Linked DNA regions of Chryseolinea soli. The protein of the gene in region 2 interacts with the protein of the main gene of each other region in a pairwise test. Links are inferred from orthologs where the notes say so. Each region holds a gene or a part of one and is shown on either strand. Other genes may lie near its edges.

What was found.
Region 1: the proteins of D4L85_RS09850 (region 2) and dnaE interact in binary tests that used the Escherichia coli proteins (3 or more experiments, as listed by UniProt). The link is inferred for Chryseolinea soli from one-to-one orthologs.

Annotation. Positions count from the first base shown.
Region 1 is NZ_CP032382.1:7,754,315-7,770,975, forward strand. Bases 7,847-12,589 are described here. They hold dnaE (DNA polymerase III subunit alpha), read left to right. Parts: upstream 7,847-8,198; coding sequence 8,199-12,389; downstream 12,390-12,589. Other genes in these bases: trxA (thioredoxin), read left to right, coding at 12,499-12,589. Outside these bases: D4L85_RS32340 (hypothetical protein), read left to right, coding at 243-929; D4L85_RS32345 (DUF3052 domain-containing protein), read right to left, coding at 932-1,336; D4L85_RS32350 (hypothetical protein), read right to left, coding at 1,419-1,988; D4L85_RS32355 (LPP20 family lipoprotein), read right to left, coding at 2,078-3,442; D4L85_RS32360 (hypothetical protein), read left to right, coding at 3,586-4,101; D4L85_RS32365 (succinate dehydrogenase/fumarate reductase iron-sulfur subunit), read right to left, coding at 4,303-5,070; D4L85_RS32370 (fumarate reductase/succinate dehydrogenase flavoprotein subunit), read right to left, coding at 5,072-6,991; D4L85_RS32375 (succinate dehydrogenase cytochrome b subunit), read right to left, coding at 7,041-7,733; more of trxA, read left to right, coding at 12,590-12,822; D4L85_RS32390 (sialate O-acetylesterase), read right to left, coding at 12,916-14,319; D4L85_RS32395 (YkgJ family cysteine cluster protein), read right to left, coding at 14,401-14,904; D4L85_RS32400 (acetyltransferase domain-containing protein), read left to right, coding at 14,955-16,157; D4L85_RS32405 (helix-turn-helix transcriptional regulator), read right to left, coding at 16,249-16,661. UniProt on the Escherichia coli protein: DNA polymerase III is a complex, multichain enzyme responsible for most of the replicative synthesis in bacteria. This DNA polymerase also exhibits 3' to 5' exonuclease activity. The alpha chain is the DNA polymerase catalytic subunit.
Region 2 is NZ_CP032382.1:2,259,956-2,274,822, forward strand. What follows is about bases 8,079-11,027. They hold D4L85_RS09850 (methionine aminotransferase), read right to left. Parts: upstream 10,161-11,027; coding sequence 8,997-10,160; downstream 8,079-8,996. Other genes in these bases: D4L85_RS09845 (amidohydrolase), read right to left, coding at 8,079-8,823; def (peptide deformylase), read right to left, coding at 10,165-10,719; ruvX (Holliday junction resolvase RuvX), read right to left, coding at 10,819-11,027. In the rest of the region: D4L85_RS09810 (DUF2306 domain-containing protein), read left to right, coding at 1-612; rod shape-determining protein RodA, read right to left, coding at 625-1,899; D4L85_RS09820 (penicillin-binding transpeptidase domain-containing protein), read right to left, coding at 1,899-3,713; D4L85_RS09825 (Rod shape-determining protein MreD), read right to left, coding at 3,785-4,297; rod shape-determining protein MreC, read right to left, coding at 4,294-5,136; D4L85_RS09835 (rod shape-determining protein), read right to left, coding at 5,140-6,165; purH (bifunctional phosphoribosylaminoimidazolecarboxamide formyltransferase/IMP cyclohydrolase), read right to left, coding at 6,351-7,877; more of D4L85_RS09845, read right to left, coding at 7,993-8,078; more of ruvX, read right to left, coding at 11,028-11,232; D4L85_RS09865 (dihydrofolate reductase family protein), read right to left, coding at 11,510-12,016; D4L85_RS09870 (hemerythrin domain-containing protein), read right to left, coding at 12,176-12,931; D4L85_RS09875 (S41 family peptidase), read left to right, coding at 13,138-14,760. UniProt on the Escherichia coli protein: Shows aminotransferase activity with methionine and histidine as substrates, and to a lesser extent also with phenylalanine.

The DNA.
Region 1 (16,661 bases), 5.5 Mb from region 2 along the record:
TATCTATATATCTTATCTATTCTATAATATCTATCACGAAAGTAGACTATGCTTTACAAAATTCAAATCAATATGTTATAAAAATTGTCTTTTCACCGGCTTAACAACTGTTCGTATCGCAGCGCAATCGAATGTTCCCAGCAAAAATCACTTGTTACGGGTGATCCAAATTTGCCCCGGCGCTGGCAACTTCGCTTCCTGAACCAGGTTCGGCCTCGCCTTATGAACGGTCTAACGTCGATATGCTAGCTTTCGTTTCCGGAACAGGAGTTTTACTGGGCACACTCACCTCATTTTTTTTACTGATGGTGAAGCAGCCGCGGCACGAGCATGCCGTACGCTTCCTGGGGTTGTATACGTTGTCGTTAACGGTAGGGCTTGCGGAACCGCTGATCCCTTTAAGCAACCTGCTGCTGCGTTACGCTGCCGGCGGTGTCAGTTTGCTGTATGGACCTTTCCTCTGCCTCTACTGCCAACACCGGATGGACGCTGACCGCAGGGTCCGGTCGTCCTGGAAACACTTCCTCCCCTTTCTTGTCTACGGTTTGTTGTTGACCGCAGAAAAGTCTTTCGCCGGGGCGCCAATCGAGGTCCGCGAAGGTGTGGAACTGGTTTTGTATATCCTGCTGTTCACGCAGATCATCGGTTATTGCTTTATGGCCGATCTTTATGTGCGGCATTTCCAGGAACACATCGCGGGTGCCAATGTGTTTACGCGGAGCAGTCGTTTGTTCTTTTTGAAAATGATCGTGCGCGTTTCGGGGGTGTTCTTTCTGGCCACGTTTATGGTGAGCCTTTGCCAGGCATTGTTTGGGTTTGCCTATCGCGAGGAGCTGTCGATCTCTATCCAGGTAGGCGTTTGCCTGATCTTATTTTTGATCGCGCTGCTGAACACTGAAACGATGCATGCGGAAAAGATGGTGGAGTAGCGTTATCGATCCTTCAACCGGAAAACAAATTTCAACCCCGACCACACCTCGTCGACGGCGCAAACTTTTACATCGACCAAGCCATTCTTCAGGCCAAAATCGCGGATCACATTTTCATCGAGGTCTGTCGCCACCTTCGAGGCTTTCTTGGGCCACGACACCCACAACATGCCGTCTTTCTTCAGGTACGCCTGGCCACGGAGAAATTCCTTCTCGAACACGGCTTGCTCTTTGACAAAGATGTGAATGAAATCCAGCGTACCCGACGCCTTCTCTTTCACCTTGACGCCATCCGGCAATGCGCCCAGCAGATCGAAGTAGTCGGCCGGGGGCTTAAAAGCATAAACACTGGTATTTTCCTTAATGCCCAGTTTTTTTAAAAGGGGTGTGCCGGAATAGCCTGCCATGGTTTGCGAGATTGGTCTACCCTAAAATGCAAAATGCCCCGGTGATTACCGAGGCATCTGTGCAGAAAATTGAAGTGTGGGCTTAGTTGTTGTTGCCCATTTTCTCCATTTCCTTTTCAAAGGTATCCTTGAACTTCTCGTAGTCGTAGTCGATCTTCAGGCGATCGTCCTTGGAAAGACGTTCGTTGTAGGTGGCCACCAGTTCTTCGGCCGACAGTTCGATCGCGATGTAGGTTTTGTACGTGGCGTTCTCGGTCTTCATCAGCTTTTCGCAAATGGTTTTGAGGCCGGTGAGTTTCTGATCCACGATCTCGCGGTTCAGTTGTTCGAAACGTTCCTCCACCTGTTCCTTGTTGTTCATTTCACGGGAGTTGGTGTAGTTGTCGGTAACGGCTTTTACCGTGGTTTGAATGCTGGCCGCAAGTTCTGCGCGTGCGTTGGCCAAGGCCTTCTTCTTGGACGTTACCTGGTCCTGGCTTTCACCGATGGAGTTGGCGCGGAAGAATTTGCTTGTGGTAAAGAAATCAGGGCCCGAACACGGTACGTTTACTTCTGTTTCGCCTTTCGGGGTCTTCTCTTTGCTTTTACAAGCATCCAGGAGAACGCTTCCGAGAGCAACCAGCATCAAGGTAGAATAGGTGATTCGTTTCATACTCGACATTATTTAGTTATAGTAAGTTATATGTAAACAATTTAAATACCAAAGTCTAAGCCCATCCCAGGCCAGCGACCGCAACAAAATCACTGCAATACGGTGTTCAGCAATTCATTCATGCGTTCCTTTTCCAGGGTTTCCATGGTCTTGTTATAGGCATCCACGCTCGACTTGTCATAGTCGAGGCCGTAGCCTTTAATGCGGTCGAAGGTAGTGGCATATATTTCCTTGCTTTCCTTCACCGTTGAAACTTTGATTACGCTTGTAAGGTAGGTGATGTAAATGCTCCCGGATATTGATCCCTTTTCCGCGTCGGCGGTAACATCAAACCAGAGGTCGGCGGACTTTTTATCGTCTGTGAACTCGAAGCCATTGTTGGCCAGCAGATTTTTGAGCTTGTTGCTGATCTGAAAATTGGCCTTTTGCTGGCCGAAGGTTTTCTCTTGTGCCGTCAGAAAAACGATGGGGCGCTGGACCTTGAGGTCTACCTGCGCACGAGGAACGTTCAGGGTTTTGGCGATGATGGCATAGAGCGGTGAGCTTCCTGCACCACTCAAAGCATCGATGTCCACTTTTATGGCCACGGTCTGTTCCAGGTCTTTCGAGCCGATCTTGGTGAGCAGGATCTTTGCCTGCCCGGTGCCGTCGGCCTTGTAGGTTGGGTAAACATCACCGGCGCCTTTTTCAAATGCAGCGGCCAACGGCATTCCCTCCGAGGGTTTGTTGTTGTCTTTATAGGTGGCCTTGGCGGTGACGGTTTGCGTGGTCTGGTTTACACGCCGGTTTAGGGTGATCTCTGCCGGGGTGACGCGGATGTTCACTTTATCCAAAATGCTTTGCAGCGAACTGTAGATCTCGTTGACCAACAAAATCTCTTTGCCGTCTAACGTGACACGGATGGCTTCTCCCAGGTACTTCTCCAGGCTGCGAAAGGCCTGGAAGTATAAACCAATGGCTTGGAGACGTTCGCCGGCTTTTTCGGCTTGTCTGGCCTTTTGCAGATAGTCGGTGGCCAGCAATGTGGCGTTTTGCTTTTGCTCTTCCTTGATCTGGCGGTAGCGGGCGATGGAGAGGCGGTAGTATACCCAATAGTTGGCGTTGTCTTCCCAGGCGTCGACCAGTTCAAATTCTTCAATCTCGTCAGCGGCGGTGGTTTGGATGACCTGTTGGTACTGCTCGGTGAGCTTTTTATCCAACTCCAGTTGGCTGAGCACGGAGGTGCTGGACACATTCACCTTAATTTCGGAGACCAGGTCGTCGAGGGCGCTTTTCTTGGCGGCTTGGATGTAGTTGTTGGTACCGTCTTTTACGCTATGGCCAATGCCGGTGTAGTAGCCGTCCTGGTAAGGGGTTGTTTTGAGCCACGAGGGTTTCAATGATTCCGGATCGGGCGGCTGCACCTTGGGACTGCAGGCTGCCAGGACGATGAGAACCGCAAAGAATCTTTTCACAAAATAACTTTTTACCGATTACGTTAGTCAAATACCACTTCCATGCCAATCTTGACCAAACAGACAAATCTAACGGGGAATAAGGTTCAAATAGTGAAGTATGTACCAAAATATTTACCTTTAATAACCAAATGACGGGGCATATGAAAAAGTTGATTCTGGGGGTATTGACCATGGGCATGCTGCTTTCAGCCTGCCGCGAAAGCGAACAAGCCGTAAATTCGGATTTAACGGGTAACCAAACCGTGTATTCCTTACAAGCCGGATCCACCTACAACATCAGTGGAACGGTGACCTTTAAAGAAAAGAAAGATGGAACTGCATTGATCGACCTGGCCCTGACGGGCACGGACGGCACAGCAGAATTTCCCGTTCACCTTCACATGGGCAACATCGCGGCCCCCGACGCGGCAGTTGCAGCCTTGTTGAACCCCGTCCAGGGAAAGAGCGGCGCCAGCGAAACCAACCTGCTCCAATTGGCAGATGAATCGAAAGTCACCTATGCACAACTGTTGCAACTGAACGCCTGCGTGAAAGTGCACCTGGGCGCTACAGGACCCGACCGGGACATCATCCTGGCCGCGGGAAACATCGGCCAGGCCGCCAGCACAGATGTGAGCTCGGGACGTTTGGGAATAAGCGTCTGCAAAAGCGAGTAAAATACAATCTCAAAAAGCATGGAAGGCTGCCCCAAAGGCAGCCTTTTTTATTTAATGATCCAGACTAAAGCACGGGTTATGTTTAGAACTGTTCTTAGTTTATTCTTTTGTTTGCAACACCCGCTTCCAATCGACCAAGATCCCATAAAAAAAGGCGGCTACCTTTAAAGATAGCCGCCTTTTTTCGAATGCTATTTTCTCTTAATCTCCTCCACCAACTTTCACTTCATACGACGTAGTGATGGCAGTAAAGTACTCGCGGTTCATGCGCGCGATATTGGTAAGACTGATGCCTTTCGGACATTCCGCTTCGCAGGCACCCGTGTTGGTGCAGGCGCCGAATCCTTCTTCATCCATCTGCGCCACCATTTTCTCCACGCGTTCTTTGCGCTCGGGTTTTCCTTGTGGCAAGAGGGCGAGCTGCGATACTTTCGCGCTCACGAACAACATGGCGGAAGCGTTCTTACACGCTGCGACACAAGCGCCACAGCCGATACATGCGGCGGAGTCGAACGCTTCGTCGGCTACTTTTTTAGCAATGGGTATTTCGTTGGCATCGGGCACGCCGCCGGTGTTCACCGACACATAGCCACCGGCCTGTTGAATGCGATCGAAGGCCGTGCGGTCCACGACGAGGTCGCGGATGACGGGGAATGCTTTTGCTCTCCAAGGCTCGATCACGATGGTCTCGCCATCTTTGAACGTGCGCATGTGCAACTGGCAAGTCGTGGTTTGCTGCGGGCCGTGCGGGCGACCGTTGATATAGAGGCTGCACATTCCGCAAATCCCTTCACGGCAGTCGTGATCGAAGGCTACAGACTCTTCACCTTTGTGAATGAGGTCGTTGTTCAGTACGTCCAGCATTTCCAGGAAGGACATATCGGCGGACACGTGGTCCAATTGATATGACTTGAAGGAACCTTTAGTATCCTTGTTTTTCTGGCGCCAAATCTTCAGGTTAATCTTCATATTATTTGTAGCTTCTTTGAGTCAATTTAACATTTTCAAATACCAGGGGCTCCTTGTGAAGTTCTTCCGGTTGGTTCTCGCCTTTAAACTCCCAGGCCGACACATAGGTGAACTGATCGTCTTTGCGCAGCGCTTCGCCGTCGGGTGTCTGTGATTCTTCGCGGAAGTGTCCTCCGCAGGATTCGGTGCGGTTCAAGGCATCGTCCACCATGAGTTCGCCCAACTCGATGAAGTCGGCTACGCGCATGGCTTTTTCCAATTCCTGATTCAGCTCGTTTCCGCCACCCAGCACGTTCACATCCTTCCAGAATTCCGTTTTCAGGGTTTGTATCTTTTGCTTGGCTCCTCTCAAGCCCGCATCGTTACGCGACATGCCGCAGAACTCCCACATCAACAAGCCGAGCTCGCGATGGAATTCGTCTACGGTCTTCTTGCCTTTGATGGACAAGAATTTCTGAACCGTGTTGTTCACTTTGTCGATGGCTTCCTTGAACTCCGGACGGTCCGTGCTCACTTTTTCGGTGGGCAAACCTGCGAGGTAGTCGCCGATGGTGTAAGGGATCACGAAGTATCCGTCGGCCAAACCTTGCATAAGCGCGCTGGCGCCGAGGCGGTTTGCACCGTGGTCGGAGAAGTTGGCTTCGCCGAGGGCATACAAGCCGGGAACCGTGGTCATTAAGTTATAGTCCACCCAAAGTCCACCCATGGTGTAGTGAACGGCGGGGTAGATCATCATCGGCCCTTCATAGGGATTGTCGCCGGTGATCTGTTGGTACATGTCGAACAGGTTGCCGTATTTCGCTTCGATGGTTTTCTTTCCATCGCGCTTGATCGCATCGGCAAAATCCAGGAACACGGCCAGGCCGGATCCTACGCCGCGACCTTCGTCGCACATTTGCTTGGCGTTGCGGGAGGCCACGTCACGGGGAACGAGGTTACCAAATGAAGGATATTTTCTTTCGAGGAAGTAGTCGCGATCCGCTTCGGGAATGGCCGCAGCATCTTTCGCTTTCAATCCGGGGCGCGCCACTTTCGGCACCCACACGCGGCCATCGTTACGCAACGATTCCGACATGAGCGTGAGCTTGGATTGGTGATCTCCTGAAACGGGGATACATGTAGGGTGAATTTGTGTATAGCAAGGGTTGCCAAACAAAGCGCCTTTCTTGTGCGCTCTCCAGGCCGCCGTTACGTTCGAGCCTTTTGCGTTGGTGGAAAGGAAGAACACGTTGCCATAGCCGCCGGTGCAAAGCAACACGGCATGAGCAGAATGTGATTCGATTTTACCCGACACCAGGTCGCGGGTGATGATGCCGCGGGCCTTGCCGTCGACGATCACCACGTCGAGCATCTCGGAGCGGGTGTACATCGTTACTTTGCCGTTGGCGATCTGACGGTTCAGCGCCGAGTAGGCACCGAGCAAAAGTTGTTGTCCGGTTTGTCCGCGGGCGTAGAACGTTCTGGATACCTGTGCGCCACCAAAAGAGCGGTTGGCCAACAGTCCGCCATATTCGCGGGCGAAGGGTACGCCTTGTGCCACGCACTGGTCGATGATGTTCACACTCACTTCGGCGAGGCGATAGACGTTGCCTTCGCGTGCTCTGTAGTCGCCGCCTTTAATGGTGTCGTAGAACAAACGGTAGACGCTGTCGCCGTCGTTCTGATAATTTTTTGCTGCGTTGATACCGCCTTGTGCTGCGATGCTGTGCGCGCGGCGGGGGCTGTCCTGGAAGCAAAATGCTTTTACGTTGTAGCCCAACTCTCCCAGCGATGCGGCTGCCGAGGCGCCTGCCAATCCGGTGCCGACTACGATAATATCATACTTGCGCTTATTCGCCGGGTTGACCAGCTTGAGGTTGAACTTGTGTTTTGTCCATTTCTCCGCTAAAGGGCCTTCGGGAATTTTAGAATCTAATTTCATCTGTCTGTTTATTTTGGGTCGGGACCACGGCTAAAGGTCCGGCTAATTGCTATTTGTTATAAATGTCTTGGTTCAGATACATCCAAATGGGGATCAACGCAAACAGTACGGGCACGACGATGGCGAAGGCTCTTCCCACAAAACGGATAATGGGGTTGTATTTCGGGTGATTCAAGCCCAGCGTTTGGAACGCGCTGGCGAAGCCGTGCCACAAGTGAAAGCCCAGGATCAGCATAGAGACCACATAGAGGGCCGCGTACCAGAATTGAGCATAGGCTGCGGCGACAACTAAATACAAATTCTTTACGGTTTTGCCTTCGTAGTCGACCGTTTGAATTCCTCCCCAGTGCATTTCATACCAGAAGCCTTTCAGGTGAATCACCAGGAAGATAAAGATGATGCTACCTAAAATTCCCATATTCCGGGAAGTCCAGGCGGAAGAGTTTTTACTTACTGCATAGCCTTCGCTGCCGCGTGCCTTTCGGTTGTGCGAGGTGAGCAGGATGGCCCAAGCGATGTGGACCAGGATGATGGTATAGTTGACATAAGAGACGATCTTGATCAGCGGATTGCTGGTCATGAATTGAGCATAGACATTAAACGCATGGCCGTCGTCATGCTTTAAGAGTTGAAGATTTCCGATGAGGTGAACGACGAGAAAGAGAATTAGAAAGAGACCGGTGAGGGCCATCAGAAGTTTTCTGCCCAGCGTGCTGGTCAGAAGGTTGGTAAACCAATTCATAGGATGTAGTTGTCGAAAAATTTTGATGTGGTCAAAATTACTTCGCAAACCCTATTCCACCAAGACCAACCTCACTTTATAAAAATTCTAAATAAACCTTTCTACGTAAGGGAAGACGCCGATCAGAGAAGCTCAAACAGGAGGATAATGATGGAAATGGCAACGACGGCGATCAGTAAGAACCATTCTTTCCGCACAAAATTCACAATCCAAGAGAACAAGCGTTTCATAGCTTTAAAAAACAATTTTCTACCCTATGCCAAATATCAGGCCCTACTTCAATATCCATTGAATATCAACTCTTTAGCATAGTTTGGTTGAGAGGGCTATTCAGATTTAAGAATCAAAATTGTATCGATTTCCCATTTCTGGAAGCTCATGTTTGCCGCCCACAGAACTAAAATCCCGCTGTTACAATTGAAATGATGGTGTACATTTACGTCACCACTACATTTTTTCGACTTCATGTATTTAATATTCGACACGGAGACCACCGGTCTGCCACGCAATAAAACCGCGCCCATTACGGACCTCGACAACTGGCCCCGGCTGGTGCAGTTGGCATGGCAATTACACGACCATCGCGGCAAGCTCATCGCCCAACACAACTACCTGGTGAAGCCCGACGGCTTCGACATTCCCTACAACGCCGAGCAAATTCACGGCATTTCCACCAAACGTGCGTTGGAAGAAGGCCACGACCTGCGCGTGGTGCTCGACACCTTTGTGAAGGACCTCGAGGGCACCAGTCAATTGGTGGGTCATAATATAGAGTTCGACATCAACATCATTGGCGCAGAATTTATCCGCCAGCAGTTGAACACCGACCGCTTCCTGAACCTGGCCAAGCTGGACACCGGCATTTCGTCGACCGAGTTCTGCCAGCTATCGGGTGGCCTGGGGGGCAAATTGAAGATGCCCACCCTGCTTGAGCTGCACAAGAAACTCTTCAACCGCGACTTTGGCGATGCGCACGATGCGTCCTACGACGTGGCCGCCACCGCGCGAAGCTTCTTCGGGCTGGTCAAACAGAAAGTGGTCAAGCCGTTTGATGAAACGCCGTTCGAGGAAATCACCTACGAAGAACCGAACCTGGACGCCGCCAATTTTGCCAAGCGCGAAAAGAAAAAAGCGGCCGACTATTCGCTCACCGACAAAGTCACAGTCCTCACGGACAAACCTTTTGTTCACCTCCACGCCCACTCCCAGTTCTCGGTGCTGCAAGCCACACCCGACATCAAGTCGATGGTGAGCAAAGCCAAGGCATTGAACATGCCGGCCATTGCGCTGACCGACCTGGGCAACATGTATGGCGCCTTCAAGTTCGTGCGCGAAGCATTGAACAATGACCTGAAGCCCATCGTAGGCTGCGAGTTCTATGTGGCCGACGAGCGGTTGAAACTGAAATTCACAAAAGACAATCCCGACAAGCGCTACAACCAGGTGTTGCTGGCCAAAAATAAAAACGGCTATCACAACCTGGCAAAACTCAGTTCCCTCGGTTTCACGGAGGGGCTATACGGCATTTACCCCCGCATCGACAAGGCGTTGATCGAAGCGTATAAACAAGATCTGATCGCCACGACCGGGTCACTTTCCAGTGAAGTGCCTTATCTGATTCTTAACGTCGGCGAAAAGCAGGCGGAGGAAGCTTTCAAATGGTGGCACGGACTTTTTGGTGACGACTTCTACATCGAATTGAACCGTCACGGCATCCCGCAGGAAGATCACGTGAACGAAACCTTATTGCGCTTTGCGGCGAAATACGGCGTGAAATATTTTGCGGCCAACGAAGCGTTCTACCTGCAAAAAGAAGAAGCGAACGCTCACGACGTTTTGTTGTGTATCAAGGAAGGCGAATTCAAGTCCACTCCCATCGGCTATGGTCGCGGCCACCGGTATGGATTGGCCAACACCGAATATTATTTCAAATCGCAGGACGACATGAAGTCCATCTTCCGCGACATGCCCGAAGCCGTGGAGACCATCAGCGAGATCCTCGACAAGATCGAAGGCTATACGCTGGAGCGGAATGTGTTGCTGCCCAAGTTTGACATTCCACCCGATTTCAACACGGAAGATGAATACCTGCGGCACCTCACCTACATCGGTGCGGCCAAGCGCTATGCAGAGATCACGCCCGCCATTCGCGAGCGGTTGGATTTTGAGTTGGACACGATCCAGAAAACAGGATACCCCGGCTACTTCCTCATCGTACAAGACTTTACATCCAAGGCACGGGAGATCGGTGTGTCCGTTGGTCCGGGACGGGGTTCGGCTGCCGGTTCGGCGGTGGCGTATTGCATCGGGATCACCAACGTCGATCCCATCAAGTACGATCTGCTGTTCGAGCGTTTCCTAAACCCCGACCGCGTATCGCTGCCCGATATTGATATTGACTTCGACGATGAAGGACGCGATCGCGTGTTGAAATATGTGATCGACAAATATGGCAAAAACCAAGTGGCCCAGATCGTGACCTATGGCACGATGGCCGCGAAGTCGTCCATACGCGACTGCGCCCGGGTGATGGAACTGCCCTTGGCGGATGCCACCTTCCTGGCAAAGATGATCCCCGAGAAACCGGGTACTTCCCTCGATGACGCCTTCCAGGAAGTGAAAGAGCTTTCCGACATCAAGAAGGGAACCGACTTGAAAGCACAGGTGCTGCAACAAGCCGTGATCCTCGAAGGCTCGGTGCGCAACACGGGAACCCATGCCTGCGGGGTCATCATCACCCCCGACGACCTCACCAAGTTTGTGCCCGTGTCTACGGCGCGCGACTCCGACATGCTCGTGACCCAGTTCGACAACAGCGTGGTGGAAAGCGCCGGCATGTTGAAGATGGACTTCCTGGGGCTTACCACGTTGTCGATCATCAACTCGGCCCTGCGCAACATCAAGAAAAGTCACGGCATCGACATCGTTATCGACGATGTGCCGCTGGATGATTTGAAGACCTACCAGCTTTTTCAACGCGGCGAAACCACCGGCACGTTCCAGTTTGAAAGTGTGGGCATGCAGAAATATCTGCGCCAACTGAAGCCCGATAAGTTTGAAGACCTCATCGCCATGAACGCCTTGTACCGACCAGGCCCCATGGAATACATCCCTGCCTTCATCAAGCGGAAGCACGGACAAGAGGCGATCAAATACGACTTGCAGGCCATGGAGGAATTTCTGCATGAAACCTATGGCATCACGGTCTACCAGGAGCAGGTGATGTTGCTTTCCCAAAAGCTTGCCGGCTTTAGCAAGGGCGACGCCGACGTGTTGCGGAAAGCCATGGGTAAAAAGCAAAAGGCCGTGCTGGACAAGATGAAAGACAAATTCATCAAGGGTGCCGAGAAGAACGGCCACGCCCAGGACACCTGCGAAAAAGTGTGGACCGACTGGGAGGCCTTCGCGCAATATGCCTTTAACAAATCGCACTCCACGTGTTATTCACTGGTAGCCTATCACACCGCATACCTGAAAGCCAACTACCCCGCCGAATACATGGCAGCGGTATTGACCCACTCACAAAGCAACCTGGAAAGCGTTACGTTCTTTATCGAGGAATGCCGCAGCTTAGGCATCAAAGTGTTGGGCCCGCACGTGAACGAGTCGGGTGTTTATTTTGAAGTGAACAAAGATGGTGAGATCCGGTTTGGGCTGGGCGCCATCAAGGGAGCCGGTGATGCTGCGGTGGAAGCGATCATCCACGAGCGCGAAGCCAACGGTCCCTTTGAAGATATTTTCGAGTTTGCCAAGCGGATGAATCAACGCGCAGTGAACAAGAAGACCTATGAGTGCCTGGCCTTGTCGGGTGCGTTCGATTGTTTTGCCAGCATTCACCGCCGGCAATATGTGTTTGCCAAAGACGGCGAAGTGAGCTTGCTGGAGAAGGCCATCAAGTATGCCGCCAAGACCCAACAAGAAGAACAAAGCAACCAGGCCAGTCTCTTCGGCGGAAGCTCGGGCACGGTCATGCCAAAGCCCCGCATCGACTATGTGGAGCCTTTCAGCGAGATCGAAAAGTTGAACCTGGAGAAAGAGGTGGTGGGCATCTACATTTCGGGCCACCCCCTGGACAACTTCAAGTTCGAGATGGACGCCTTCTGCAAGACGCGGTGCAGCGAGCTGACCGAGCTGGAAGCCATGCAGGGACGCGAGGTCAAGTTAGGAGGCATCGTTTCCGGGGTGGAACACCGGACCACGAAGACCGGCAAGCCCTTCGGCAAGTTCACGCTAGAAGACTACACCGGCAACTTCACGTTCACGCTCTTTGGCGAGGACTATCTCAAGTTCAAGACCTTCATGACGGTGGGCTGGTTCCTCTTTGTGGAGGGCGCCGTGGTGCGCAACTCGTGGGGACAGCAAAACCTGGAGTTCAAGATCCGGAACATGGACCTGCTCAACGAGCTCGGCATCAAGCGCAGCAAGGGCGTGAAGCTCCGGATCAACGCCAACGATATCACCCCGGGCATGATCGGCATCATCGAAGGCGTTTGCGGAGAGTATTCGGGCAACACCCCGCTGTACCTGAAGATCCACGACCTCCAGGAAAACATCAACCTAGACCTGCTTTGCCGCAAATTCCGCGTCAACCCGATCAATGACATGGTACGGGAAATGAAAAAAGCGGGTGAAATCGAGGTAGAAGTGATGTTTTAGGTACAAAGGTGCTGCCGGCTGCCAGGGCTTCATAGAACTCTGAACTAAAAGCTATACCTTTGCGTTGGTCCTTTTGAAAGCATAAAAAGAACTTATAACATATACTCACATGGGAAAAGCAATTGAACTTAACGATGCTAACTTTGATCAGATCATCAACTCTGATAAGCCTGTACTGGTAGACTTTTGGGCAGAATGGTGCGGTCCTTGTAAAATGATCGGCCCGGTTGTAGAAGAGCTTGCCAACGACTACGAAGGTAAAGCGGTAATCGGCAAATTGAATGTCGACGACAACCACGAAGTAACCGCCCGTTTCGGTGTGCGCAGCATCCCCACCTTGTTGATTTTTAAAGGCGGCCAAATCGTTGACAAACAAGTTGGCGCTGTACCCAAATCGGTATTGAATCAAAAGATCGCAGCACAGGTTGCCTGATCATAACAGGGTATTCTAGTCCCTCGAAATAAAAAAGAGGCTGGTGATGAACCAGCCTCTTTTTATTTGGTTGCCTTTCGGCCGACCTGTATTTTATTTCACTTCAATGACCCAGTCGTCGGTGCGGAAGCTGGACACGGGCAGACCTTCTTTGCTAAAGAGATTAGGGATGGAGCCGTTCTTCCATCCAAACCGGACGGCCGCCGGCTTCTTCACTTCTTTGGCCGATACCACCACCGTGTTTCCATCGATGACGGCTTTTGCCGGGTAGAAGACTTTATCCTCCCCGGCGATGGTGAACTCGGTTGGCGAGCCACTCTTTGCCATCAGGCCGGTGGGAATGTTGTTGAACGATAGGCGGATCTTGGCCTTCTCCACTTTCATCTCTTTATACAGTGGGTTCAGATAGGTGATCCCTTTTTTGCCATAGGTGTCGGATAGCGCCAGGTTGGCGAGGCGCTCGCCTACGGGTTTCTTGTATTTGGGATGGATGTCGTTTACATCTTCCACCAGGTCGGAGACCACCACCATACCGGTCTTGGCGATGTCGAGCATTTTGACTTCTTGCTCGCGGACGAGCGTTCCCTTCTCCACTTCGCCATAGCCGGCATAGGGCGCGATCTGCACGTAGTAGAACGGGAAGTCATGCAGGAAATGTTTGCGCCAATCGGTGATCATCGTTTCCATCAGCAGCTTGTAGGTTGCCGGTGCGGCCGTATTGGCTTCGCCCTGGTACCACAACGCTCCCGCAATGCGGAAGGGCAGCATGGGATTGATCATGGAATTATAGACGACGGCAGGCGACGAGGGGCACCAGGGCCTGTCGTCTACTTGTTTCTTGGAGGCTTCCAGTAGCTTCGGGTTGCCTTCGATGCTTTCGCGGGGTGTCCAGGTTTCGGCGGGCGTGCCGCCCCAGCTGGCGTTGATGAGACCGATGGGAACGTTCAGGCTGGTGTTCAATTTCTTTCCAAAGTAATACGCCACGGCGCTAAAGGACTTCACGTTTTCGGGGTTGGCCACTTTCCATTCGCCCTCGCCCCTCACCTGCGGTGTCATAGCGGCCGAGTTGGGGACGTCGAACAGGCGGATGTTGAGGTCGTTCACTTTGTCGATGTCGTTCTTTCCGTCGAGGGAAGCATTCATGCTCCACTCCATGTTGGATTGTCCCGCGCAAAGCCACACTTCACCGGTCATCACGTCTTTGAGCGTGATGGTTTCACCGCCTGCTTTCACGGTGATCGTATGGGGGCCGCCGGCGACGGGTGTGAATAGCGTTGTGCCCCAGAAGGCAGTGTTGTCGGTTTTCACTTTTACGGTGGTCGTATCCCAGCTCACCTGGATGGTGATGTCTTGCGTGGAATAGGACCAGCCCCAGATGGGCGTCGGTGATTGTTGTTGCAGCACCATGTGATCGTCGAAGATGGCGGCCAGGCGGAGTTGGGCTTGGGTGGTCGCTGCGGCCAGCAGCAAGGTGAAGAGCAGGGAGATCTTTCGCATGTTGTGAGATTGTCTGTGAATCAAAAATACAAAGGTATTGGAAGAAACATAACGGCCGCGACAGCCTCTTCCGGATGTTTTCTACAGAATTTTTTTGAGGCGTTCTACGATCTCCAACACGGCGGGACAAACCTGGGTGTTCTTATAGGCCAGCCCGGTGACCTGTACCATTTTTTTCCGGTCGGTGTGTGGGTATTCACGGCAAGCTTTGGGGCGGGCTTCGTAGACACTGCAATAGTTGTCGTCGCCGAGGAAGGGACAGGGCGAGGACTTGAGCACGTAGTCGCGGTCTTCGTCGATGCGCAGGTATTGTTCAACAAAGTCGCCGGGTTTCATGCGCAGGGCTTTGGCAACGCGCTCGATGTCGGTCTGATAAAAAATAGGCGATGTGGTCTTGCAGCAGTTGGCGCACGTGAGGCAATCCATTTCTTCGAACACCGCTTCGTGGGTGGTGTGAAAGGCATCATCCACTTTGCGGGGGTCCATCTTTTTTACGCGCTCCAGGAATTTTTTATTTTCCACCGCCCGGTTTTTTGCCTGCTGATAGAATTTCTCCCGGTCGAAAGCCTTATCTTCACTTGCCATTGTGCAAAGATCGTAAATTTCAGACTGTCTAAACCTACTCAAAAAAAATTATGACGACTGCCGCTCCTGCCACCGTGCTCGTTGAAAAACCCCGTATTTCTTCCATCGACATGATGCGTGGCATCGTCATGGTCGTGATGGCCCTGGACCACACGCGCGACTTTTTCCACATCGACGCTTTTCTCTTCGACCCTTTGGATCTGACCAAGACTTCACCGGCGCTGTTCTTCACGCGGTGGATCACGCATTTCTGTGCACCCACGTTTGTGTTTCTTTCGGGCATGTCGGCGCGCATCAGTTTGCAAGGCAAAGGCACAAAAGGATTGAGCAAATTCCTGTTATCGCGGGGGTTGTGGCTCATCTTTCTGGAGGTGACGGTGGTGCGCTTCGGGTTGCTTTTCAATCTCTATTATGACTTCACGTTGATGCAGGTGATCTGGGCCATCGGCGCCTCGATGGTGGTGCTTTCGGGACTTGTGTTCTTGAAGGAGCGTGTCGTCTTCATCCTCGGATTGGTGATCGTGTTTGGGCATAATTTGCTGGACATGGTTTCCGTTCCGCAGCAGAATCCCTTGTTTCCGCTTTGGGCATTGTTCGCACAGGTTGGCTTTTTCCAGATCACGCCTCAAAGCGCCGTGGCGGTCCCCTACCCGATGTTGCCTTGGCTCGGTATTATGTTGACGGGGTATGGCATGGGCATGTGGTATACAAAGGGATATGATGCCGGGAAGCGCAGGACTTGGTTGGTCAGATCGGGCCTTATCGCGCTGGCGCTTTTCGTGGTGCTGCGCTTCATCAATATTTATGGTGACCCTGCACCGTGGAGTGTGCAGAAGAATGCGTTGTATACGGTAATGAGCTTTCTGAACACGACGAAATATCCCGTGTCGTTGTTGTTTACGTTGATGATCCTGGGCAATACGTTGCTGTTATTGGCGGCGTTGGAGCGGCTGAAGGGTGAGCAGGGATCTTCTTTTTTGGTGTATGGGCGGGTGCCGTTGTTTTATTTCATTGTGCATTTTTATTTGATCCATGTTTGCGCATTGTTGTATAGGATCGGGAATGGGACTCCTTTCGCATCGATCGATTTTCATTTTGCGAAAGGGTTTGGGGGCGTGACGGCGGGGTCGGGAGTGACGTTGTTTTGGGTGTATGTGGTGTGGGCGGGGATTGTGTTAGTGCTGTTCCCGGTATGTACTTGGTATAACCGGTACAAAAGCACCCATAAAGATTGGTGGTTGAGCTATTTGTAAGAAATCATTTTGAACTGACTCACATTCGCTCCTTTGCTGAAGCCCCCGTCTTCGCAAAAGGCTACGACGGGCAAGTCGGCGGGCAGGCGTTTTAGACCGTTTCGCGGGCGTAGTGGTTCGTGAGTTCTTCTACGAGGTCGAGCATGATTTCTTTTGCGGTTTCGGGGTAGTCAATATCAACGGCGGCGCCGTAGCTGAGGAGCCATTTGCAGAAGGGCTTAACGTAGCCGATGAGGAAGGTCATGCGCACTTTGGTGTCGAGGTTTTCTTCGGAGACAAAACCATAAAAATATTTTGTGTGCTGCACGTAGCGTGCCGTGGGCTGATCAAAGGAGACGATGATCTTCTGCAGCTCCTGATTGCCTTGCATCATGGAGGCGAGATATTCCTGCAGGCTTAACAAATTCCGGCCGTCGAATTTTATGCCGGGCGTCGATAGGTTCTTGATGCGGTCGGCGCGAAAGTCGCGGTAGCCATTGCGCAGGCGGCACCAGGCGATGAGGT
Region 2 (14,867 bases):
AACATCATCAAAAGCAAGGGCGACAGGCTTCATCGCAGGGTGGGCAAGGCCTTTCTTTTTGCCATGATCACGGCGGGAGCATCTTCTCTGTTGTTATCGGCGCTGCATCCCAATTATTTCCTATTCATGGTGGGCGTGTTCACATTGTACCTGGTCGGCACGGGTGAGCGTTACCTGTATCTGAAAAAGCTTGGCGAAGGCCAACAGCCGGCGGTGATCGACTGGATCCTTACCCTGAGCATGATTGTCTTCGGTTTCGGATTTATGGGATTGGGTGCGTATCAGTTATGGAAGGGAGAACAGTTTGGCGTAGTCTTCCTCGTTTTTGGATTTTTTGGTCTGAGGCTCGCACAAAAAGATGTGCGCTATTATCGGCATACCATAGACAGCAAAAGATTCTGGCTCGTTGCGCATTTGCAACGAATGATCGGCTGCTACATCGCGGCACTCACAGCATTTCTTGTGGTGAACAACAACACGTTCGCACCGCCCCTCGTCGCCTGGCTTTCCCCTACAGTAATTTTGGTACCACTCATCGTGCGCTGGTCGCGACACCATCGCGGTGAAATGATCCCGGTACCTGCGGCCGCCGAAAGCGAAACAAAGAAATAGATAGAGGAAACGTTAGATCCGCTGCAATACTTGCATCCGGTGAATGTCCAGCTTGAGCAGGATAAACAACAGGATCGTAAAGCCCCACAACGAAGATCCGCCATAGCTAAAGAACGGCAATGGAATCCCGATCACAGGGAACAACCCGATGGTCATCCCGATGTTGACGGCGAAGTGGAAAAAGAAAATGCACGCCACCGAATAGCCATACACCCGCGCAAAGCGATTTTTCTGTCGCTCCGCCAAAAACACAATCCTCAGCAGCAACCCTACGAAGAGGGCCATGATGAAGAGGCTTCCCAGCCAGCCGTGCTCCTCGCCGATCGTGCAGAAAATAAAGTCGGTGCTCTGCTCGGGCACGAAGTCGAACTTGGTTTGTGTGCCTTTCAAAAATCCTTTCCCCAGGAATCCGCCGCTGCCGATGGCGATCTTTGACTGGGTCACGTTCCATCCAAATCCAAGCGGGTCGGCATCGGGATTGATGAGTGCCTTGATCCGGTTTTGTTGGTGGGGGCGCAACACGTTCGTCACCACGTAATCCACGCTCTTGATCACCCCGCACAAAGCGAAAGCTATGATCGTGAGTGTGGCAATACGCTTTGGCTTTTTCTTGCCCATGATAATGGCTACGAGCAGTGCAATAACGATCGCGCCGAACAGGTAGTATGACTTGACCAGCAGCGTGAGGATAAAGATCGCTGCTGCAGCCACGCCACAAATGATTAGCATCGGCGACATGCCTTCGCGGAAAAAGACTAACGTGAAAACGGTGAACACCAGTGCGGTACCCGTATCCTTTTGCAACAGGATGAGCAACATCGATGCCCCGATCATGGCAAAGAGAATGATCTGGTTGCGCAATTGGTCCATCCTAAACCCAACGGAACCGATATACTTGGCCACGGCCAGCGCCGTGGCGAATTTGGCGAACTCCGAAGGTTGAACACCAAACGATCCAATGCCCAACCAAGCCTTGTTACCACCCACTTCTTTTCCGATGATCGGCACCAGCAACAACAGGAAGAGGATCGCCCCATAGATGACATACGCGAAGGTTTCGTAAAACCGCATGTCGATGATGAGAATGGCCAGGATAATAAAAATAGAACCAACAATGAAAATAAGTTGCCGCCCCGAGTTGATATCGACATTGAAGATCGAAATGCTCTTGGCCTGGTCGTAGGTAACCGCGTAGATGTTGATCCATCCCAGGAAGACAATGGCGAAATAGAGCGCCACGGTCACCCAATCCATCTTGTCGGATATGATGTCGTTGTTGTTTCTCATCAGTTCAGGAATTTTCCTTTCAACACATATTCCTCGATTTGCGGACGCTGCGTGGCGCCGTACAAGTATTTCTCAATCATCAAACTGGCGATAGAGGCCGCGGAACGTCCACCCTGACCGGCGGATTCAACATACACAGAAACGGCGATCCGCGGATTTTCTTTCGGAGCGAAGGCAATGAACACGGCGTGCGCAGGCTTCGGATCGTTCTGAACGGTTCCGGTCTTGCCACACACAATAACATCTTTCAGTTTGGCCCGGTACTGGCCCGTTCCCTCTTCCACCACGCGCTGCATCGCGTCGGCCGCTACCCTGAAGTACATCGAATCGATGGTAGTGTAGTGCTTTTCTATATACGCAGGCAAGGGTTTGCCGGAATTGCCAATGGACTTCACGAGATGTGGCGTGATGTAATATCCTTTGTTGGCCACTGTGGCCGCAAAGTTGGCCATCTGTAGCGGCACCACGAGGTTTTCGCCCTCACCGATCGCGATGGAGTAAATGTTTGAAAATTTCCAGGGCCGCCCACCATAGGCACGGTCGTAGAAGGCCGGGCTGGGTACCAATCCGTTTTTCTCGTTTGGCAAATCAATGCCAAGGCGCTTTCCAAAACCGAAACTGCCGATGTGCTTGTCCCATTCGGCCAGACCGATGCGCGTGTCGTCGAACGGATTGTTGGACTTGCCCTTGTTCAGCATGCGGCGGAGCACGTCGCGGAAATAGGGGTTACAAGAGTTGGTGATGGCCCCGCGCAGGTCCTCATTGGTATGTGGGCCGTGGCAGTCGATGATGGAACGGTCGCAGCGGATGCGCGTCTCCGGTGTGATCACCCCTTCCTGCAAGGCCACCATGGCCTGCGCAATTTTGAAGATGGATCCGGGACGGTACTGGGCCATGAGGGGCCGGTTGAACAGCGGCTTCATGGTATCATTGCTGATGAGCACGAAGTTGGAGCTGTAGTTCTTTCCCGTCAACAGCGTGGGATCATAGGATGGACCGGAGACCATGGACAAAATCTCGCCCGTGCTCGGTTCGATGGCGATAATACTTCCGGATTTCCCCTTCATGAGGTATTCGCCGTATTTCTGAAGCTCCAGGTCGAGGGTCGTAGTTAAGTCCTGGCCTGGGGTGGACAAGGTGTCCATTTCGCCGTCGCGGAAAGATCCTTTTTCGATGCCATCAACGTTCCGGAGTTTGAAACGCACGCCGCGGGTGCCGCGGAGGTATTGCTCGTAATAGGCCTCGATGCCGCTTTGGCCGATGTAGTCACCTTGTTTATAGATGCCGGTTTTATCTTTTTCCAGTTTTGTTTTCGAGATCTCGCTCACATACCCAATGGCATTGGCCGCCGCCTGGGCGTTATAGGCGCGCGTGGTACGGGCCTGGATGTAGAAGCCGGGAAACTCGTCGATGTTGTCTTCGATCTTGGCAAAGTCGCGTGCGGAAAGTTTCGTCAGGAAGATGGTGGGTTTTACCGGGGAATATTCCTTTTTCAGCTTCAATTCTTTGAAGGTTTGAAGCAGCTCTGCACGGGTGAGCGAAAAGACATCGAGGAAACGGGCGGTGTCCAGGTTCTTCACTTCGCGGTGGATGATCTGGAGATCGAATTCGGGTGTGTTATATACAATGAGCTTGCCGTGGCGGTCGCGGATCAGGCCGCGCACGGGATAGTCGATCTGGCGTAAGATGGCGTTGCTGTTAGCCAACTGGGCATAGCGGTCGTCCAGCACCTGGATAAAGAAAAGTTTCACCAGGAAGATGAGGGCCACCAGCACAAAGACGATCTGAATTATTTCTTTCCTGCCTTCATTCATTTTTCGACAAAATTTTAAATCCTTCTACCGGGCGTAAAAAAAATACAAAGGACACATGTCGCGCGCAAAGCTTAGCGACCTCTTCCGCTGGGGAACAAGAACTGCGCAATTAAAATTACAAACAAAGTAAAAAAAGTGCTGGTAATTGCTTTCCACAGCGTGAACCAAAACATACCGAAGCCACCGGCCTCTATATAGAACAGCACCACGTGGTGCAGGAACAGCATGGGTGTGATGTAGACCACGAACCATTGCGCGCCATACGACAGCGAAGGTACGGCACCGCTGTCGTAACCGCCTTGCGGTGTAAGATTATTGAGCCAATAGTTGCGCACGTACATAATGAGCACGCAGGCGAATGCGTGCTGCCCGATGCTCTCGTAAAAGAGGTCTACCGTGAAGCCCATCATAAACCCGATGCCCATCAGGATGAGCGGGTTGGTTTCCACGGGGAGCACCAGCAGATAGGCCACATACAAAAAACAAAAGGCGGTGTGCCACAGCACCACGTTTTGCAGGATCAATACCTGGTAGAACAGGTAAATGAAAAAGGATATGATGCTTAAGATGCTGAACCTGCTCATCGTTCCAGTTTAAGAATAACCTGTTCCACCGAATCCTGCTCTTGCTGCAGATTGTTTTTGACCAGGGTCACGAAAGACAGCTTCCGGAAGTCCTGGCTCAGTTTCACCTGCAGGTCATAGAAAAGCGCTCCATTGCGAAGCTTCACATCGTCCACCACACCGATCATGACGCCTTCGGGGAAGATGGCATTGAAGCCGGAGGTGACCACCGAATCGCCCACGATGGGCTTGACGTGGGGTGGAATGTATTTTAGGATGATATGATCCGGATCGCTGCCTTGCCATTGCACGGTGCCGAAATCGCCGGTGCGCTTCAGCAGCGCCGACACCATCCAGTCGATGTGCAAAATGGAGGTGACCACGCTGTAGTGGCTGGACACGGTTTTTACTTTGCCCACCACGCCCAAAGGACTGATCACGCCCATGCCCGCTTCCAGGCCGGCGTCTCTCCCCTTGTCGATGGTGATGTAGTTTTTAAAGAAGTCAACATGGTTGTTGACCACCTTGGCGCTGATGAAATCGTATTGTTTCACCATCACCGAGTCGCGGATGGTCAGTGAATCCAGGGGATAGACCAGGGGATGCCCGGGACGGCCCAGCTGCTTTTTAAGGGCGGCGTTTTCTTCGGCCAGCATCCGGTTCACTTCGCTAAGCTGGAAATAGTCGCGCACCCCTTGCGAGAAGTTGTTCATGGTGGCGACGAGCCCATTGGAGGAATTAAAGAACTTGGTGCCCTGGTACTGATTGTTCTGCACGATCAGCCAGGCGCAAAAAATCTCTAATGCTAGAAAGGAAAAAAAGGCGCGGTTTTGATAAACAAACAGAAGGAGCCGCTCCATGTCTTACGTCATCAATACTGCACGATATTGTTGAATATTTTTCAAGGTCTGGCCGGTGCCGCGAACCACGGCACGCAGCGGATCGTCTGCCACGTGAATGGGCAACTTGGTCTTTAAGGCCAGGCGCTTGTCGAGCCCGCGCAACAAAGCTCCTCCACCCGTCAGGTAGATGCCACGTTCGTAGATGTCGGCCGACAATTCCGGGGGTGAGGTCTCCAACGCTTTCAATACGGCTTCCTCCAGTTTGGAAACGGATTTGTCGAGTGCGAAAGCAATTTCAGAATAGCTGATCTTGATGGTCTTGGGGATACCGGTCATGAGATCGCGACCGCGGATCTCGTAGTCCGGGGGGCCGTCATCGAGTTCCGTCAAGGCCGAACCTACTTCGATCTTCACTTTCTCGGCAGAGCGCTCGCCGATCAGCAGGTTGTGCTGGCGGCGCATATAGTCCAGGATGTCGCGGTTGAAGGTGTCGCCGGCGACGCGGATTGACTGGTCGCATACGATCCCCGAAAGGGCGATCACCGCGATGTCGGTAGTTCCTCCACCGATGTCGACGATCATATTGCCGATGGGTTGCTCGATATCGATGCCCGTGCCGATGGCGGCAGCAATGGGTTCATAGATCATATATACTTCCTTGGCGCCGGCATGTTCGGCCGAGTCGCGCACGGCGCGCTTCTCCACTTCGGTGATGCCCGAGGGAATACAGATCACCATGCGGTATGACGGTGGGAACAGGCGTTTGCCCGTGTCGATCATTTTGATGAGACCGCGGATCATCATCTCGGCTGCCTGGAAGTCGGCAATCACGCCTTCTTTCAAGGGGCGGATGGTCTTGATGTGATCGTGGGTCTTTTCATGCATTTGCATAGCCTCCCGGCCGATGGCCAGAACTTTCGTATTCACTTTGTCGAGCGCGATGATGGAGGGCTCATCGACTACGATCTTATCTTTGTAGATAATCAGGGTGTTTGCAGTGCCCAGGTCTATCGCAATATCGCTGGTGAAGAAGTCAAAAAATGCCATGTATGTCTTTTGCCTATTGTTAAAAGTAGTGAACGCCTGATATACTGGAGGGTAAAACGCAAAATTGCATTTAATTTACCAAATTAAAGATTTACGCTTCAAAAATGTAAGTTTTTTAGCGCCAGTAAAAATAATTTATCGCTCGGAACTTACACTCGAAGAAGTAATCAACAACTACAACATTATTAGTGTTTGAAGTGTCGGATGCCGGTGAAGACCATGGCCATTTCGTGTTGGTCACAAAAGGCAATAGAATCCTGATCCTTCACCGAACCCCCGGGTTGAATGACCGCCCTGATCCCATGTTGTTGAGCAATTTCCACACAATCCGGGAAAGGGAAGAAAGCATCCGAAGCCATCACCGCACCGTTGAGCGCGAAGCCAAACGCGGCCGCCTTCTCGATCGCTTGCTTCAAAGCGTCCACGCGCGAGGTCTGCCCCACGCCACTGGCGACAAGTTGTCCGTCAACTGCCAGGATGATCGTGTTGGACTTGGTGTGTTTGCAGATCTTGCTGGCAAACAACAGGGCGTCTACCTCCTGGGCGCTCGGTACACGCTTCGTCACAACCTTCAGATCTTCCTTGGCGTCGGTCTTTAGGTCGAGGTCTTGCTCGATCACGCCGTTGAGGATGCTCTTATATTGAATGGTTTCCTTCAGCGACTGTTTTTGCAGCAGGAGCATCCGGTTCTTTTTCGATTTCAACAAGGCCAAGGCGTCCTCGTCGTATGCCGGGGCGATGAGGATCTCGAAGAAAAGTTTGTTGATCTCCTCGGCGGAGGCCAGGTCGATCTTCTTGTTCGTGGCCAGCACACCACCAAAAGCAGAAAGGGTGTCGGCCTGGAAGGCTTTCAGATAGGCTTCCTTTACCGTGGGGGCTACCGCCACACCACAAGCATTGGTGTGTTTGATGATGACAAACGCGGTCTCGCCATCGAATTCCTTCACCAGGTTCACGGCGGCGTCTACGTCGACAAGATTGTTATAGGAGAGCTCTTTGCCATTCAATTGCTCGAACAAACCGTCGAGATCACCATAGAAGGTCCCCCGCTGGTGGGGGTTCTCGCCGTAGCGGAGGGTGCGCCCGTCGGGGATGCTCTTCTTGAAACCGGGGAATTGGAATTCCTGGTTGAAGTAGTTGAAGATGGCCGTGTCATAGTGCGATGTGACGTCGAAGGCCATGGCGGCAAACTTTTTCCGCTCCGCCAGCGAGGTCGTGCCGTTGCCTGACTGCAGCAGATTCAGCAAGGCGCCGTAGTGCTTGCGCGACGAGACGATGAGCACATCCTGGAAATTTTTGGCCGCGCCGCGGATCAGCGAAATGCCGCCGATATCGATCTTCTCAATAATATCTTCTTCACTACCCCCTTTGGCCACCGTTTCTTCAAAGGGATATAAGTCCACGATGACAAGGTCCAAGGGCGCAATGTTGAATTCCTGGGCCTGTTTCAGATCACCCGAATCTTCACGCCGGTAAAGGATTCCTCCAAAAACGGCGGGGTGTAGGGTCTTCACGCGACCCCCAAAAATGGAGGGATAGCCCGTGAGTTTCTCCACCGGCACCACCGGGTAGCCGAGCTTCTCAATAAATTCCTGCGTGCCCCCGGTCGACACAAACTCCACGCCTTGCTTGGCCAGCGTGTGAACGATGGGTTCCAGATTGTCTTTATAGAAAACAGAAATGAGGGCGCGGGTGATCTTGCGGCTGGACATGGAAGTTTATGAGATTAAAGCGTTTACAAATCGAGGTGCAAAAGTAGGCGTTGCGCAACGAAATAGAAAACAGCCCCGAGAAATTTCCGGTCCTTCCCCTCAAGCCCGCGGGAGATTATCCGGGGAGATAATCCGACTCTTCGTATTCCTCAAACTCGATCGTGAAATCATCGGCGTCCATGAACGCCGGGAAGCGGTCGCGGAACGCCTGGAGTGCGTTGGCGCTGAGTTCGGTTGTGCGGATGGCTTCCATGCCTTCGTTGGTATAGATCGTGTCGCCTTTGGGACCGATCACCGACGAGTGGCCGTTATATTCAATGCCCTGGCCGTCCTGGCCGATGCGGTTCACGCCCACGATGTAGCTTAGGTTTTCAATGGCGCGGGCTTTTAAGAGCGTATCCCAAGCATCGATGCGGGTAATGGGCCAGTTGGCCACGTAGATGGCCGCATCATAGGAAAGCCTTTTCGAAGTGAGGTCCCACTTGTTGCGGCTCCACACCGGGAAGCGCAGGTCGTAGCAAACCAGGGGGCAGATCCTCCAACCGCGCCAGGTGCCGATGAGGAGGCTCTCGCCGGGCGCATAGGTTTTATGTTCGTTGGCCATCCGGAAAAGGTGGCGCTTGTCGTAAGTCTTAAAATTTCCGCCCGGCTCCATCCACAGCAAACGGTTGTAATAGCGGTCGTGGACCGTCACAATATAGCTGCCCAGGATGAGCGCGCCGGTTTGATCGGCCATCTGCTTCATCCATTTGAAGGTGCGCATGTTCATGTGTTCGGCATATTTCTGTGCCGACATCGTGAATCCGGTCGTGAACATTTCCGGGAGCACGATCACGTCCGTCGAGCCACTGATCTGCCAGATCTTCTCCTCGAACGACGACAAATTGGCGTCGACGTCTTCCCAGTGAATATCCGACTGAATTAAGGTGATTTTTAAGTCGTGCATGGCAGGTGTAAAATTATCCGGACCGCAAAGAAAACAAATGCCGCGGGAAATGCGAAGCGCTTTTTGGCCGTCGCATAGAAAGCGTTTAAAATCGGCGGACAGCCACGTTTTCGGGCCTTTTTATTTTTTTATGCTCCGAGCTGTTGGAAGATCGGTTCCGTTTCCGGGACGGCCTAAAGTTTCCGGAGAATTTCGCAGGCCTTAGCCAGCGTCTCTTCCTTTTTAGCAAAACAAAAACGCAGCAGCCGGTTGTCGGTCTTATCCTGGTAGAAAACGGAGACCGGGATGGCCGCCACCTTAAATTTCTGCGTCAGCTCCTCGGCCATGGCCACGTCGGGCTGTGAGGAGATGCCGCGGTAGGAGACCAATTGAAAATATGATCCTTTGCAGGGTCGCGGCTCAAAGGACGAACCCTTGATTTGTTCCAGGAAGAAATCGCGCTTTTGCTGATAGAAGTCACCCAGTCGTTCGTAGTGATCCGGTGTTTGCAGGTACTCCGCCAACGCCAGTTGCACCGGGGTGTTCACCGAAAAGGCAATAAACTGATGAGCCTTGCGCACCTCCTTCATGAGCGCCGCCGGTCCCACTGCATAGCCCACTTTCCAGCCGGTAGCGTGGAAGGTCTTGCCAAACGAAAACACGGCGAGACTTTGTGCGGCCAGCCCGGGATAGCGCAACACACTTTGGTGTGGCGTGCCGTCATAGATGAGTCGTTCATAAACCTCATCGCTCAACACGAGCAGATGGTGTTGCAAGGCGATGCGCTCCAGCTCGCGCAGGTCGGCCTCGGACAACACCGCGCCGGTGGGATTGTGCGGTGTGTTGATCATGATCATGCGGGTGCGCGACGTGATCTTTTGCCGTACCTCGGCCCAATCGATGGAGAAGTCGGGCTGGCGCATGTGGAGGTGCACCGGGATGCCTCCGTTCAAGCGGACGGCCGGGTTGTAGGAATCATACGACGGATCGAACAACAAAACTTCGTCGCCCGTGGTGATGAAAGCGGCAATGATGGAGAAGATGGCTTCCGTGGCGCCGGGCGTAACGGTGATCTCGGTTTCGGGATCAACGGTACGTCCATACGTGCGGCCGATCACCCCGGCAATGGCGTTGCGCAACGCCACGGCCCCGGGCATGGGGGCATATTGATTGTGGTCTTCCACCATGTAGCGATGCACCAGCTCGATGATCGTGCGGTCGATGCTGAAATCGGGGAAGCCTTGCGACAGGTTGATGGCACCGTAGTCCAGCGCCATCTTCGACATGACAGTGAAGATGGAGGTGCCAACGTCGGGTAAGCGCGAGGGAATATTCATGGGCAGCGGAGAGGTTGCCACGGCATTATTTTTTCAAGGGCGCGGCGATCCGGTACTCTGTGTCCACTTTGCCTTTGGAGATATCGGCCAGCTTTCCCTTCAGCAGTCGCTTCTTTAATGGTGTCAGGTAATCGACGAACATTTTTCCTTCGATGTGGTCGTATTCGTGCTGGATGATGCGGGCCTTCATGCCGTCGTAGTGCTCTTCATGGAGCACCCAGTCGGCGTCGTAGTATTTGATGATGAGGTTTTCCTTGCGGGATACTTTTTCGCGGATGTTTGGAATGCTGAGACAGCCTTCTTCATATTCCCACGGTTCGCCGGCTTCTTCCACCATCACCGGGTTGATGAAAACCTTTTTGAAGTCGGCCATGGCCGGCTCGTCGTCTATGATGGTGCCATCGACCACAAACAGCCGGATACTTTTTCCGATCTGTGGCGCGGCCAGCCCGATGCCACTGGCATTGTGCATGGTTTCAAACATGTCTTCAATCAACTGGTGCACGTCCGTGCCGTGTTCCAGGTTGCTCGCCCGCTGACGCAGCACTGGATCGCCGTACATGATAATAGGATAGATCATGGCGCAAAGGTAATAACACACAATTAATTCTTTCTCGCCCACGAAGATACTTTTGGAGCAAAATCTTTTCCGGGACCGGGCCTGAAACGGAGGAGGAGACTAGCGTTTTGCTTCCAGGAAGGATTGCAGGATGATGGTGGCACTGATCTTGTCGACGTTGCCCTTTTGCTGGCGGTCCTTTTTCTTCATCCCCCCGTCGATCATGGCGCGCATGGCCATGCTGCTTGTAAAACGCTCGTCGGCCAGGTGGACGGCCTTGTCGGGGAAAGTTTTTTTCAACGTCTCCACAAATTTCCGTACCAGCGGCGCAATGGCCGAGTCTTCGTTCAAAAGGGTCTTGGGCATGCCGACGACAAACTCGTCGACGGTTTCTTTTTTTGCGTAGTCAACTAAAAAAGTCAACAGGCCTGCCGATGCAACGGTCTCCAGCGGCGTGGCAATAATGCGCAAGGGATCCGTCACAGCAATGCCGGTGCGCTTAGTGCCATAGTCGATTGCGAGAACCCTGCCCATTGAGAAGTGTGTTGAGGTGGCAAGCTACAACAAAACTTGTGAAGTGCTTCTGGCCGATCAGCAAAAGCACGTCGTTCCGCAGGCACGCCCCTCCTCTGGCTTCGCACGATTTCAAGGAACCCCGTGGACAGCACAATTGGATCAGGCAGCATTTGATGGGACCAGCGGCCTATCGGTGTTTGCCAGGTCTTGTTCTACATGAAGCCGCACTCGAAACTCTGGATGTCTTGAATCTAAGCGTAGTTCTTTAAAAAAAATCGTGCCCGCGACATGAGAGTCACTTCTTATAATACAGCTGCACCAGCCCCGAAGGATATGTAATACTATCCATCAACTTAAAAGCCTTCCGCTCATTTAACTTCCGGAACAAAGGCAACCCATCGCCTAACAGCACCGGGTGCACCGACAGCATCAGTTCGTCCACCAAATCATTCTCCAGCAAAGGATGGATGATTTCCGCGCCACCAAACAACCAAATGCTCTTCCCTTCTTTTTCTTTCAGTGCTTCAACAAACTCAGCAATGTCGTCACGGGTGAACACCACGTTTGCATACGGTGTTGATTTTTCGGTGCGTGTGAAAACGTAGTTCGTATATTCCGGATAGGGTGCGCCATACTGCAGAAGAAGCCGGTACGATTTGCCGCCCATGACCACGGCGTCGATGCTGTTGAGGAAGTTGGTCATGCCGTAGTCGGCGTCGGCAAAGCACCAGTCGTATTCGCCGTTGGGGCCGGCAATAAAGCCGTCGAGGCTGACGGCCAGGTTCAGAATGATCTTTCGCATAGTAGGTTAAGGAACGGAACTACAACGTTGGAGATGCGTGCGCCAATATGTTTTTCGACGAAAGTTTTACCGCAGTTGTTTTACGGATGAGCCACAGAATATTTTGCCGCAATTCGCGGGAGACGTTTTTTGTCGGGACGTGAAACTGTTGACGTGTCGTTAATTCAGCTTGGCTTTTTCGAAGAAGGTGGTCTTCACTTTGCTTTCCAGGGCCATGGCCTTGGGGAAGAGGATTTCGTTTTCGATGCGGGCGTGGGTGATGAGGCTTTTTTCGAAGCCTTTCAATTCGTTGTATAAAACTTTTACGTGCAACGGCGCCTGGGGCGTGAGGGTATAATCTTTTGTGATGTTGCGGATGCCTTCCATTTCGTCGTCGTGGGCTTCGTGTTCCATGGCGAATTTTTGGACGGAATTTTTCTCCATCAGGTAATACAATTTCGTGGGCAGGTAGCGGCCTTTTGCTGCGCGTTCCAGCGCCTGGATGTAGCTGAAAAGCGTGTCCTCCTCTTCATAGATGTGCGCGATAAAATCTTCGACGAACAGCGGGAAAACAATTTTCAGGTCGCGTTCCACCGTCCGGAAATCTTCGTGGTTTGCTTTAAAGCTCTCCACGAGTCGCGCGATGTAGGGAAGTTTATGCTTGATGAATAAAAAATGCGAATGCTTCAGGTATTCGATGATGAGGTCGGTGGGGTAGGAAACCAGCGGCAGGTCGGCTTCCTGGAGATGCGAAGGCGCCTCCATTTCGCGGATCACCTGGTCCACTTTCAGGCCGCGTTGTTGGCACACCTGGTCCAGGGTGAGCTCGGAATATTCATAGAACCGGATACCAAAATAAAACAGCACATAGGCATGGACATAGTTGCGGTCCACCAGTTCCGAAATGCGCGTATCTTTTAGGGCTACCTTGCTCATGATTCTTGTAAAGATAAACGAAAATTCGTGTTTCTGGCGACTTTTTGACCCCGAAGAAACAGATTTAAAACGGCCCATTTTTGGATTAGGATGGAGCCCTCCCTGGCCTGGGAGCCCATCCAGGCACAATTTGTGCACAGACTATACGAGTTTGACTGCCAACATTTAATTTAGCGGTTCGTTATTACTTTTTATTTACTTACGAGATGACGGAGAATAGCAATTCAAAATATCAGATCAGGCTCCCCCTGGTGCTGTGCCTGGGCCTCGCGGCGGGCGTTTTTGTGGGAGCGCGCCTGAATACACCGAAGGGATCCAGTGACGTGGGCAGCGAAGTCCAGAAATTTCGCGAAGTGCTCACCCAGATACAAAATGATTATGTGGACACCGTGAACACCAGCGAATTGGTGGACGACGCCATCCAGCATATGCTGAACAAGCTCGATCCCCACTCGGCCTACATCAATGCGGCCGACCGTATTGCCGCCAACGAAGACCTGCGTGGTAATTTCGACGGCATTGGCGTGGAGTTCAACATTTTTCACGACACCATCGTGGTGGTCTCCGCCCTCAGCGGCGGCCCCTCGGAAGCCCTCGGCATCCAGTCCGGCGACAAGATCATTAAAGTGGACGACAAGCTGCTGGCCGGCATTGGCGTGCAATCGCCCGATGTGATGAAAGCTTTGAAAGGACCGAAAGGGACCGAGGTAAAGGTCACCATCCTGCGCGGCAGTAAAGAGATCGACTATAAAATTGTCCGCGACAAAATTCCGCAATATTCTGTGGACGTGTCCTACATGGTCGATGCACAAACCGGCTACATCAAAGTGAACCGCTTTGCGGCCACCACGTTCGAGGAATTCCACGAGGCCTTGAAGAAATTGAAGGAAAGTGGTATGAAACGACTGGTGCTCGACCTCCAGGGAAATCCTGGTGGCTACATGAACATGGCCATCGACATGGCGGACGAATTTTTGTCGGAAGGAAAAAAGATCGTGTTCACCAACGGCAAAGAGAAAAAATACAACTCCGAAGCCATGTCAACGGCGCGCGGCGATTTTGAAACTGGGCCACTCATTGTGTTGGTCAACGAAGGCAGCGCCTCCGCTTCCGAGATTCTATCGGGTGCCTTGCAAGACAACGACCGCGCACTCATTGTAGGTCGCCGCAGCTTTGGCAAAGGATTGGTGCAGTCGCCCTTCGACCTCAGCGATGGTTCCGAACTTCGCCTGACGATTTCACGCTACTACACGCCGACGGGTCGCTCCATCCAAAAGCCCTATGAAGATGAGGATGAATACTCCCGCGACATCATCAGCCGCTACAACCACGGAGAATTTTTTCACGCAGACAGCATCCGCTTTAACGACTCGTTGAAATATGTCACACCGAACGGTCGCACCGTCTACGGCGGTGGCGGTATCATGCCCGACTATTTTGTGCCCCTCGACACCACGTTGAACAGCCATTATCTCAACGAACTTTATACGTCCACCTCCATCCAGGAATACACCTTCGGCTATGCCGAAACGCACAAGGACGAGCTTCAGAAAAAAGGATTTCAAAGCTTCCTGAAGAACTTTAATGTTTCGGACGATATGCTGGAAAGCCTCGTAAAAGTGGGCGAACGCAACAAAGTGAAGCCCGACCGCAAAGAGCTTCGCCTGAAAAAGAAACTGTTCCAGGTCCACATCAAGGCACAAATTGCCCGCAAGCTGTGGAACAACGAAGGCTTCTTCCAGGTGATGAACGAAACGAACGAGATCTTGCTGCAGGCGATGAAGCTCTTCGATCGCATTCCCAATGAACTCGACCGCCGGAAAATGTGATCGACGAAAAATAATATTCAGCAAATCCCGGTATGATCCACATGCCGGGATTTTTTATTTGGCAAAAGTTGAAATTACAGAACAGTCTTCCGAATGGTGGGAACGCA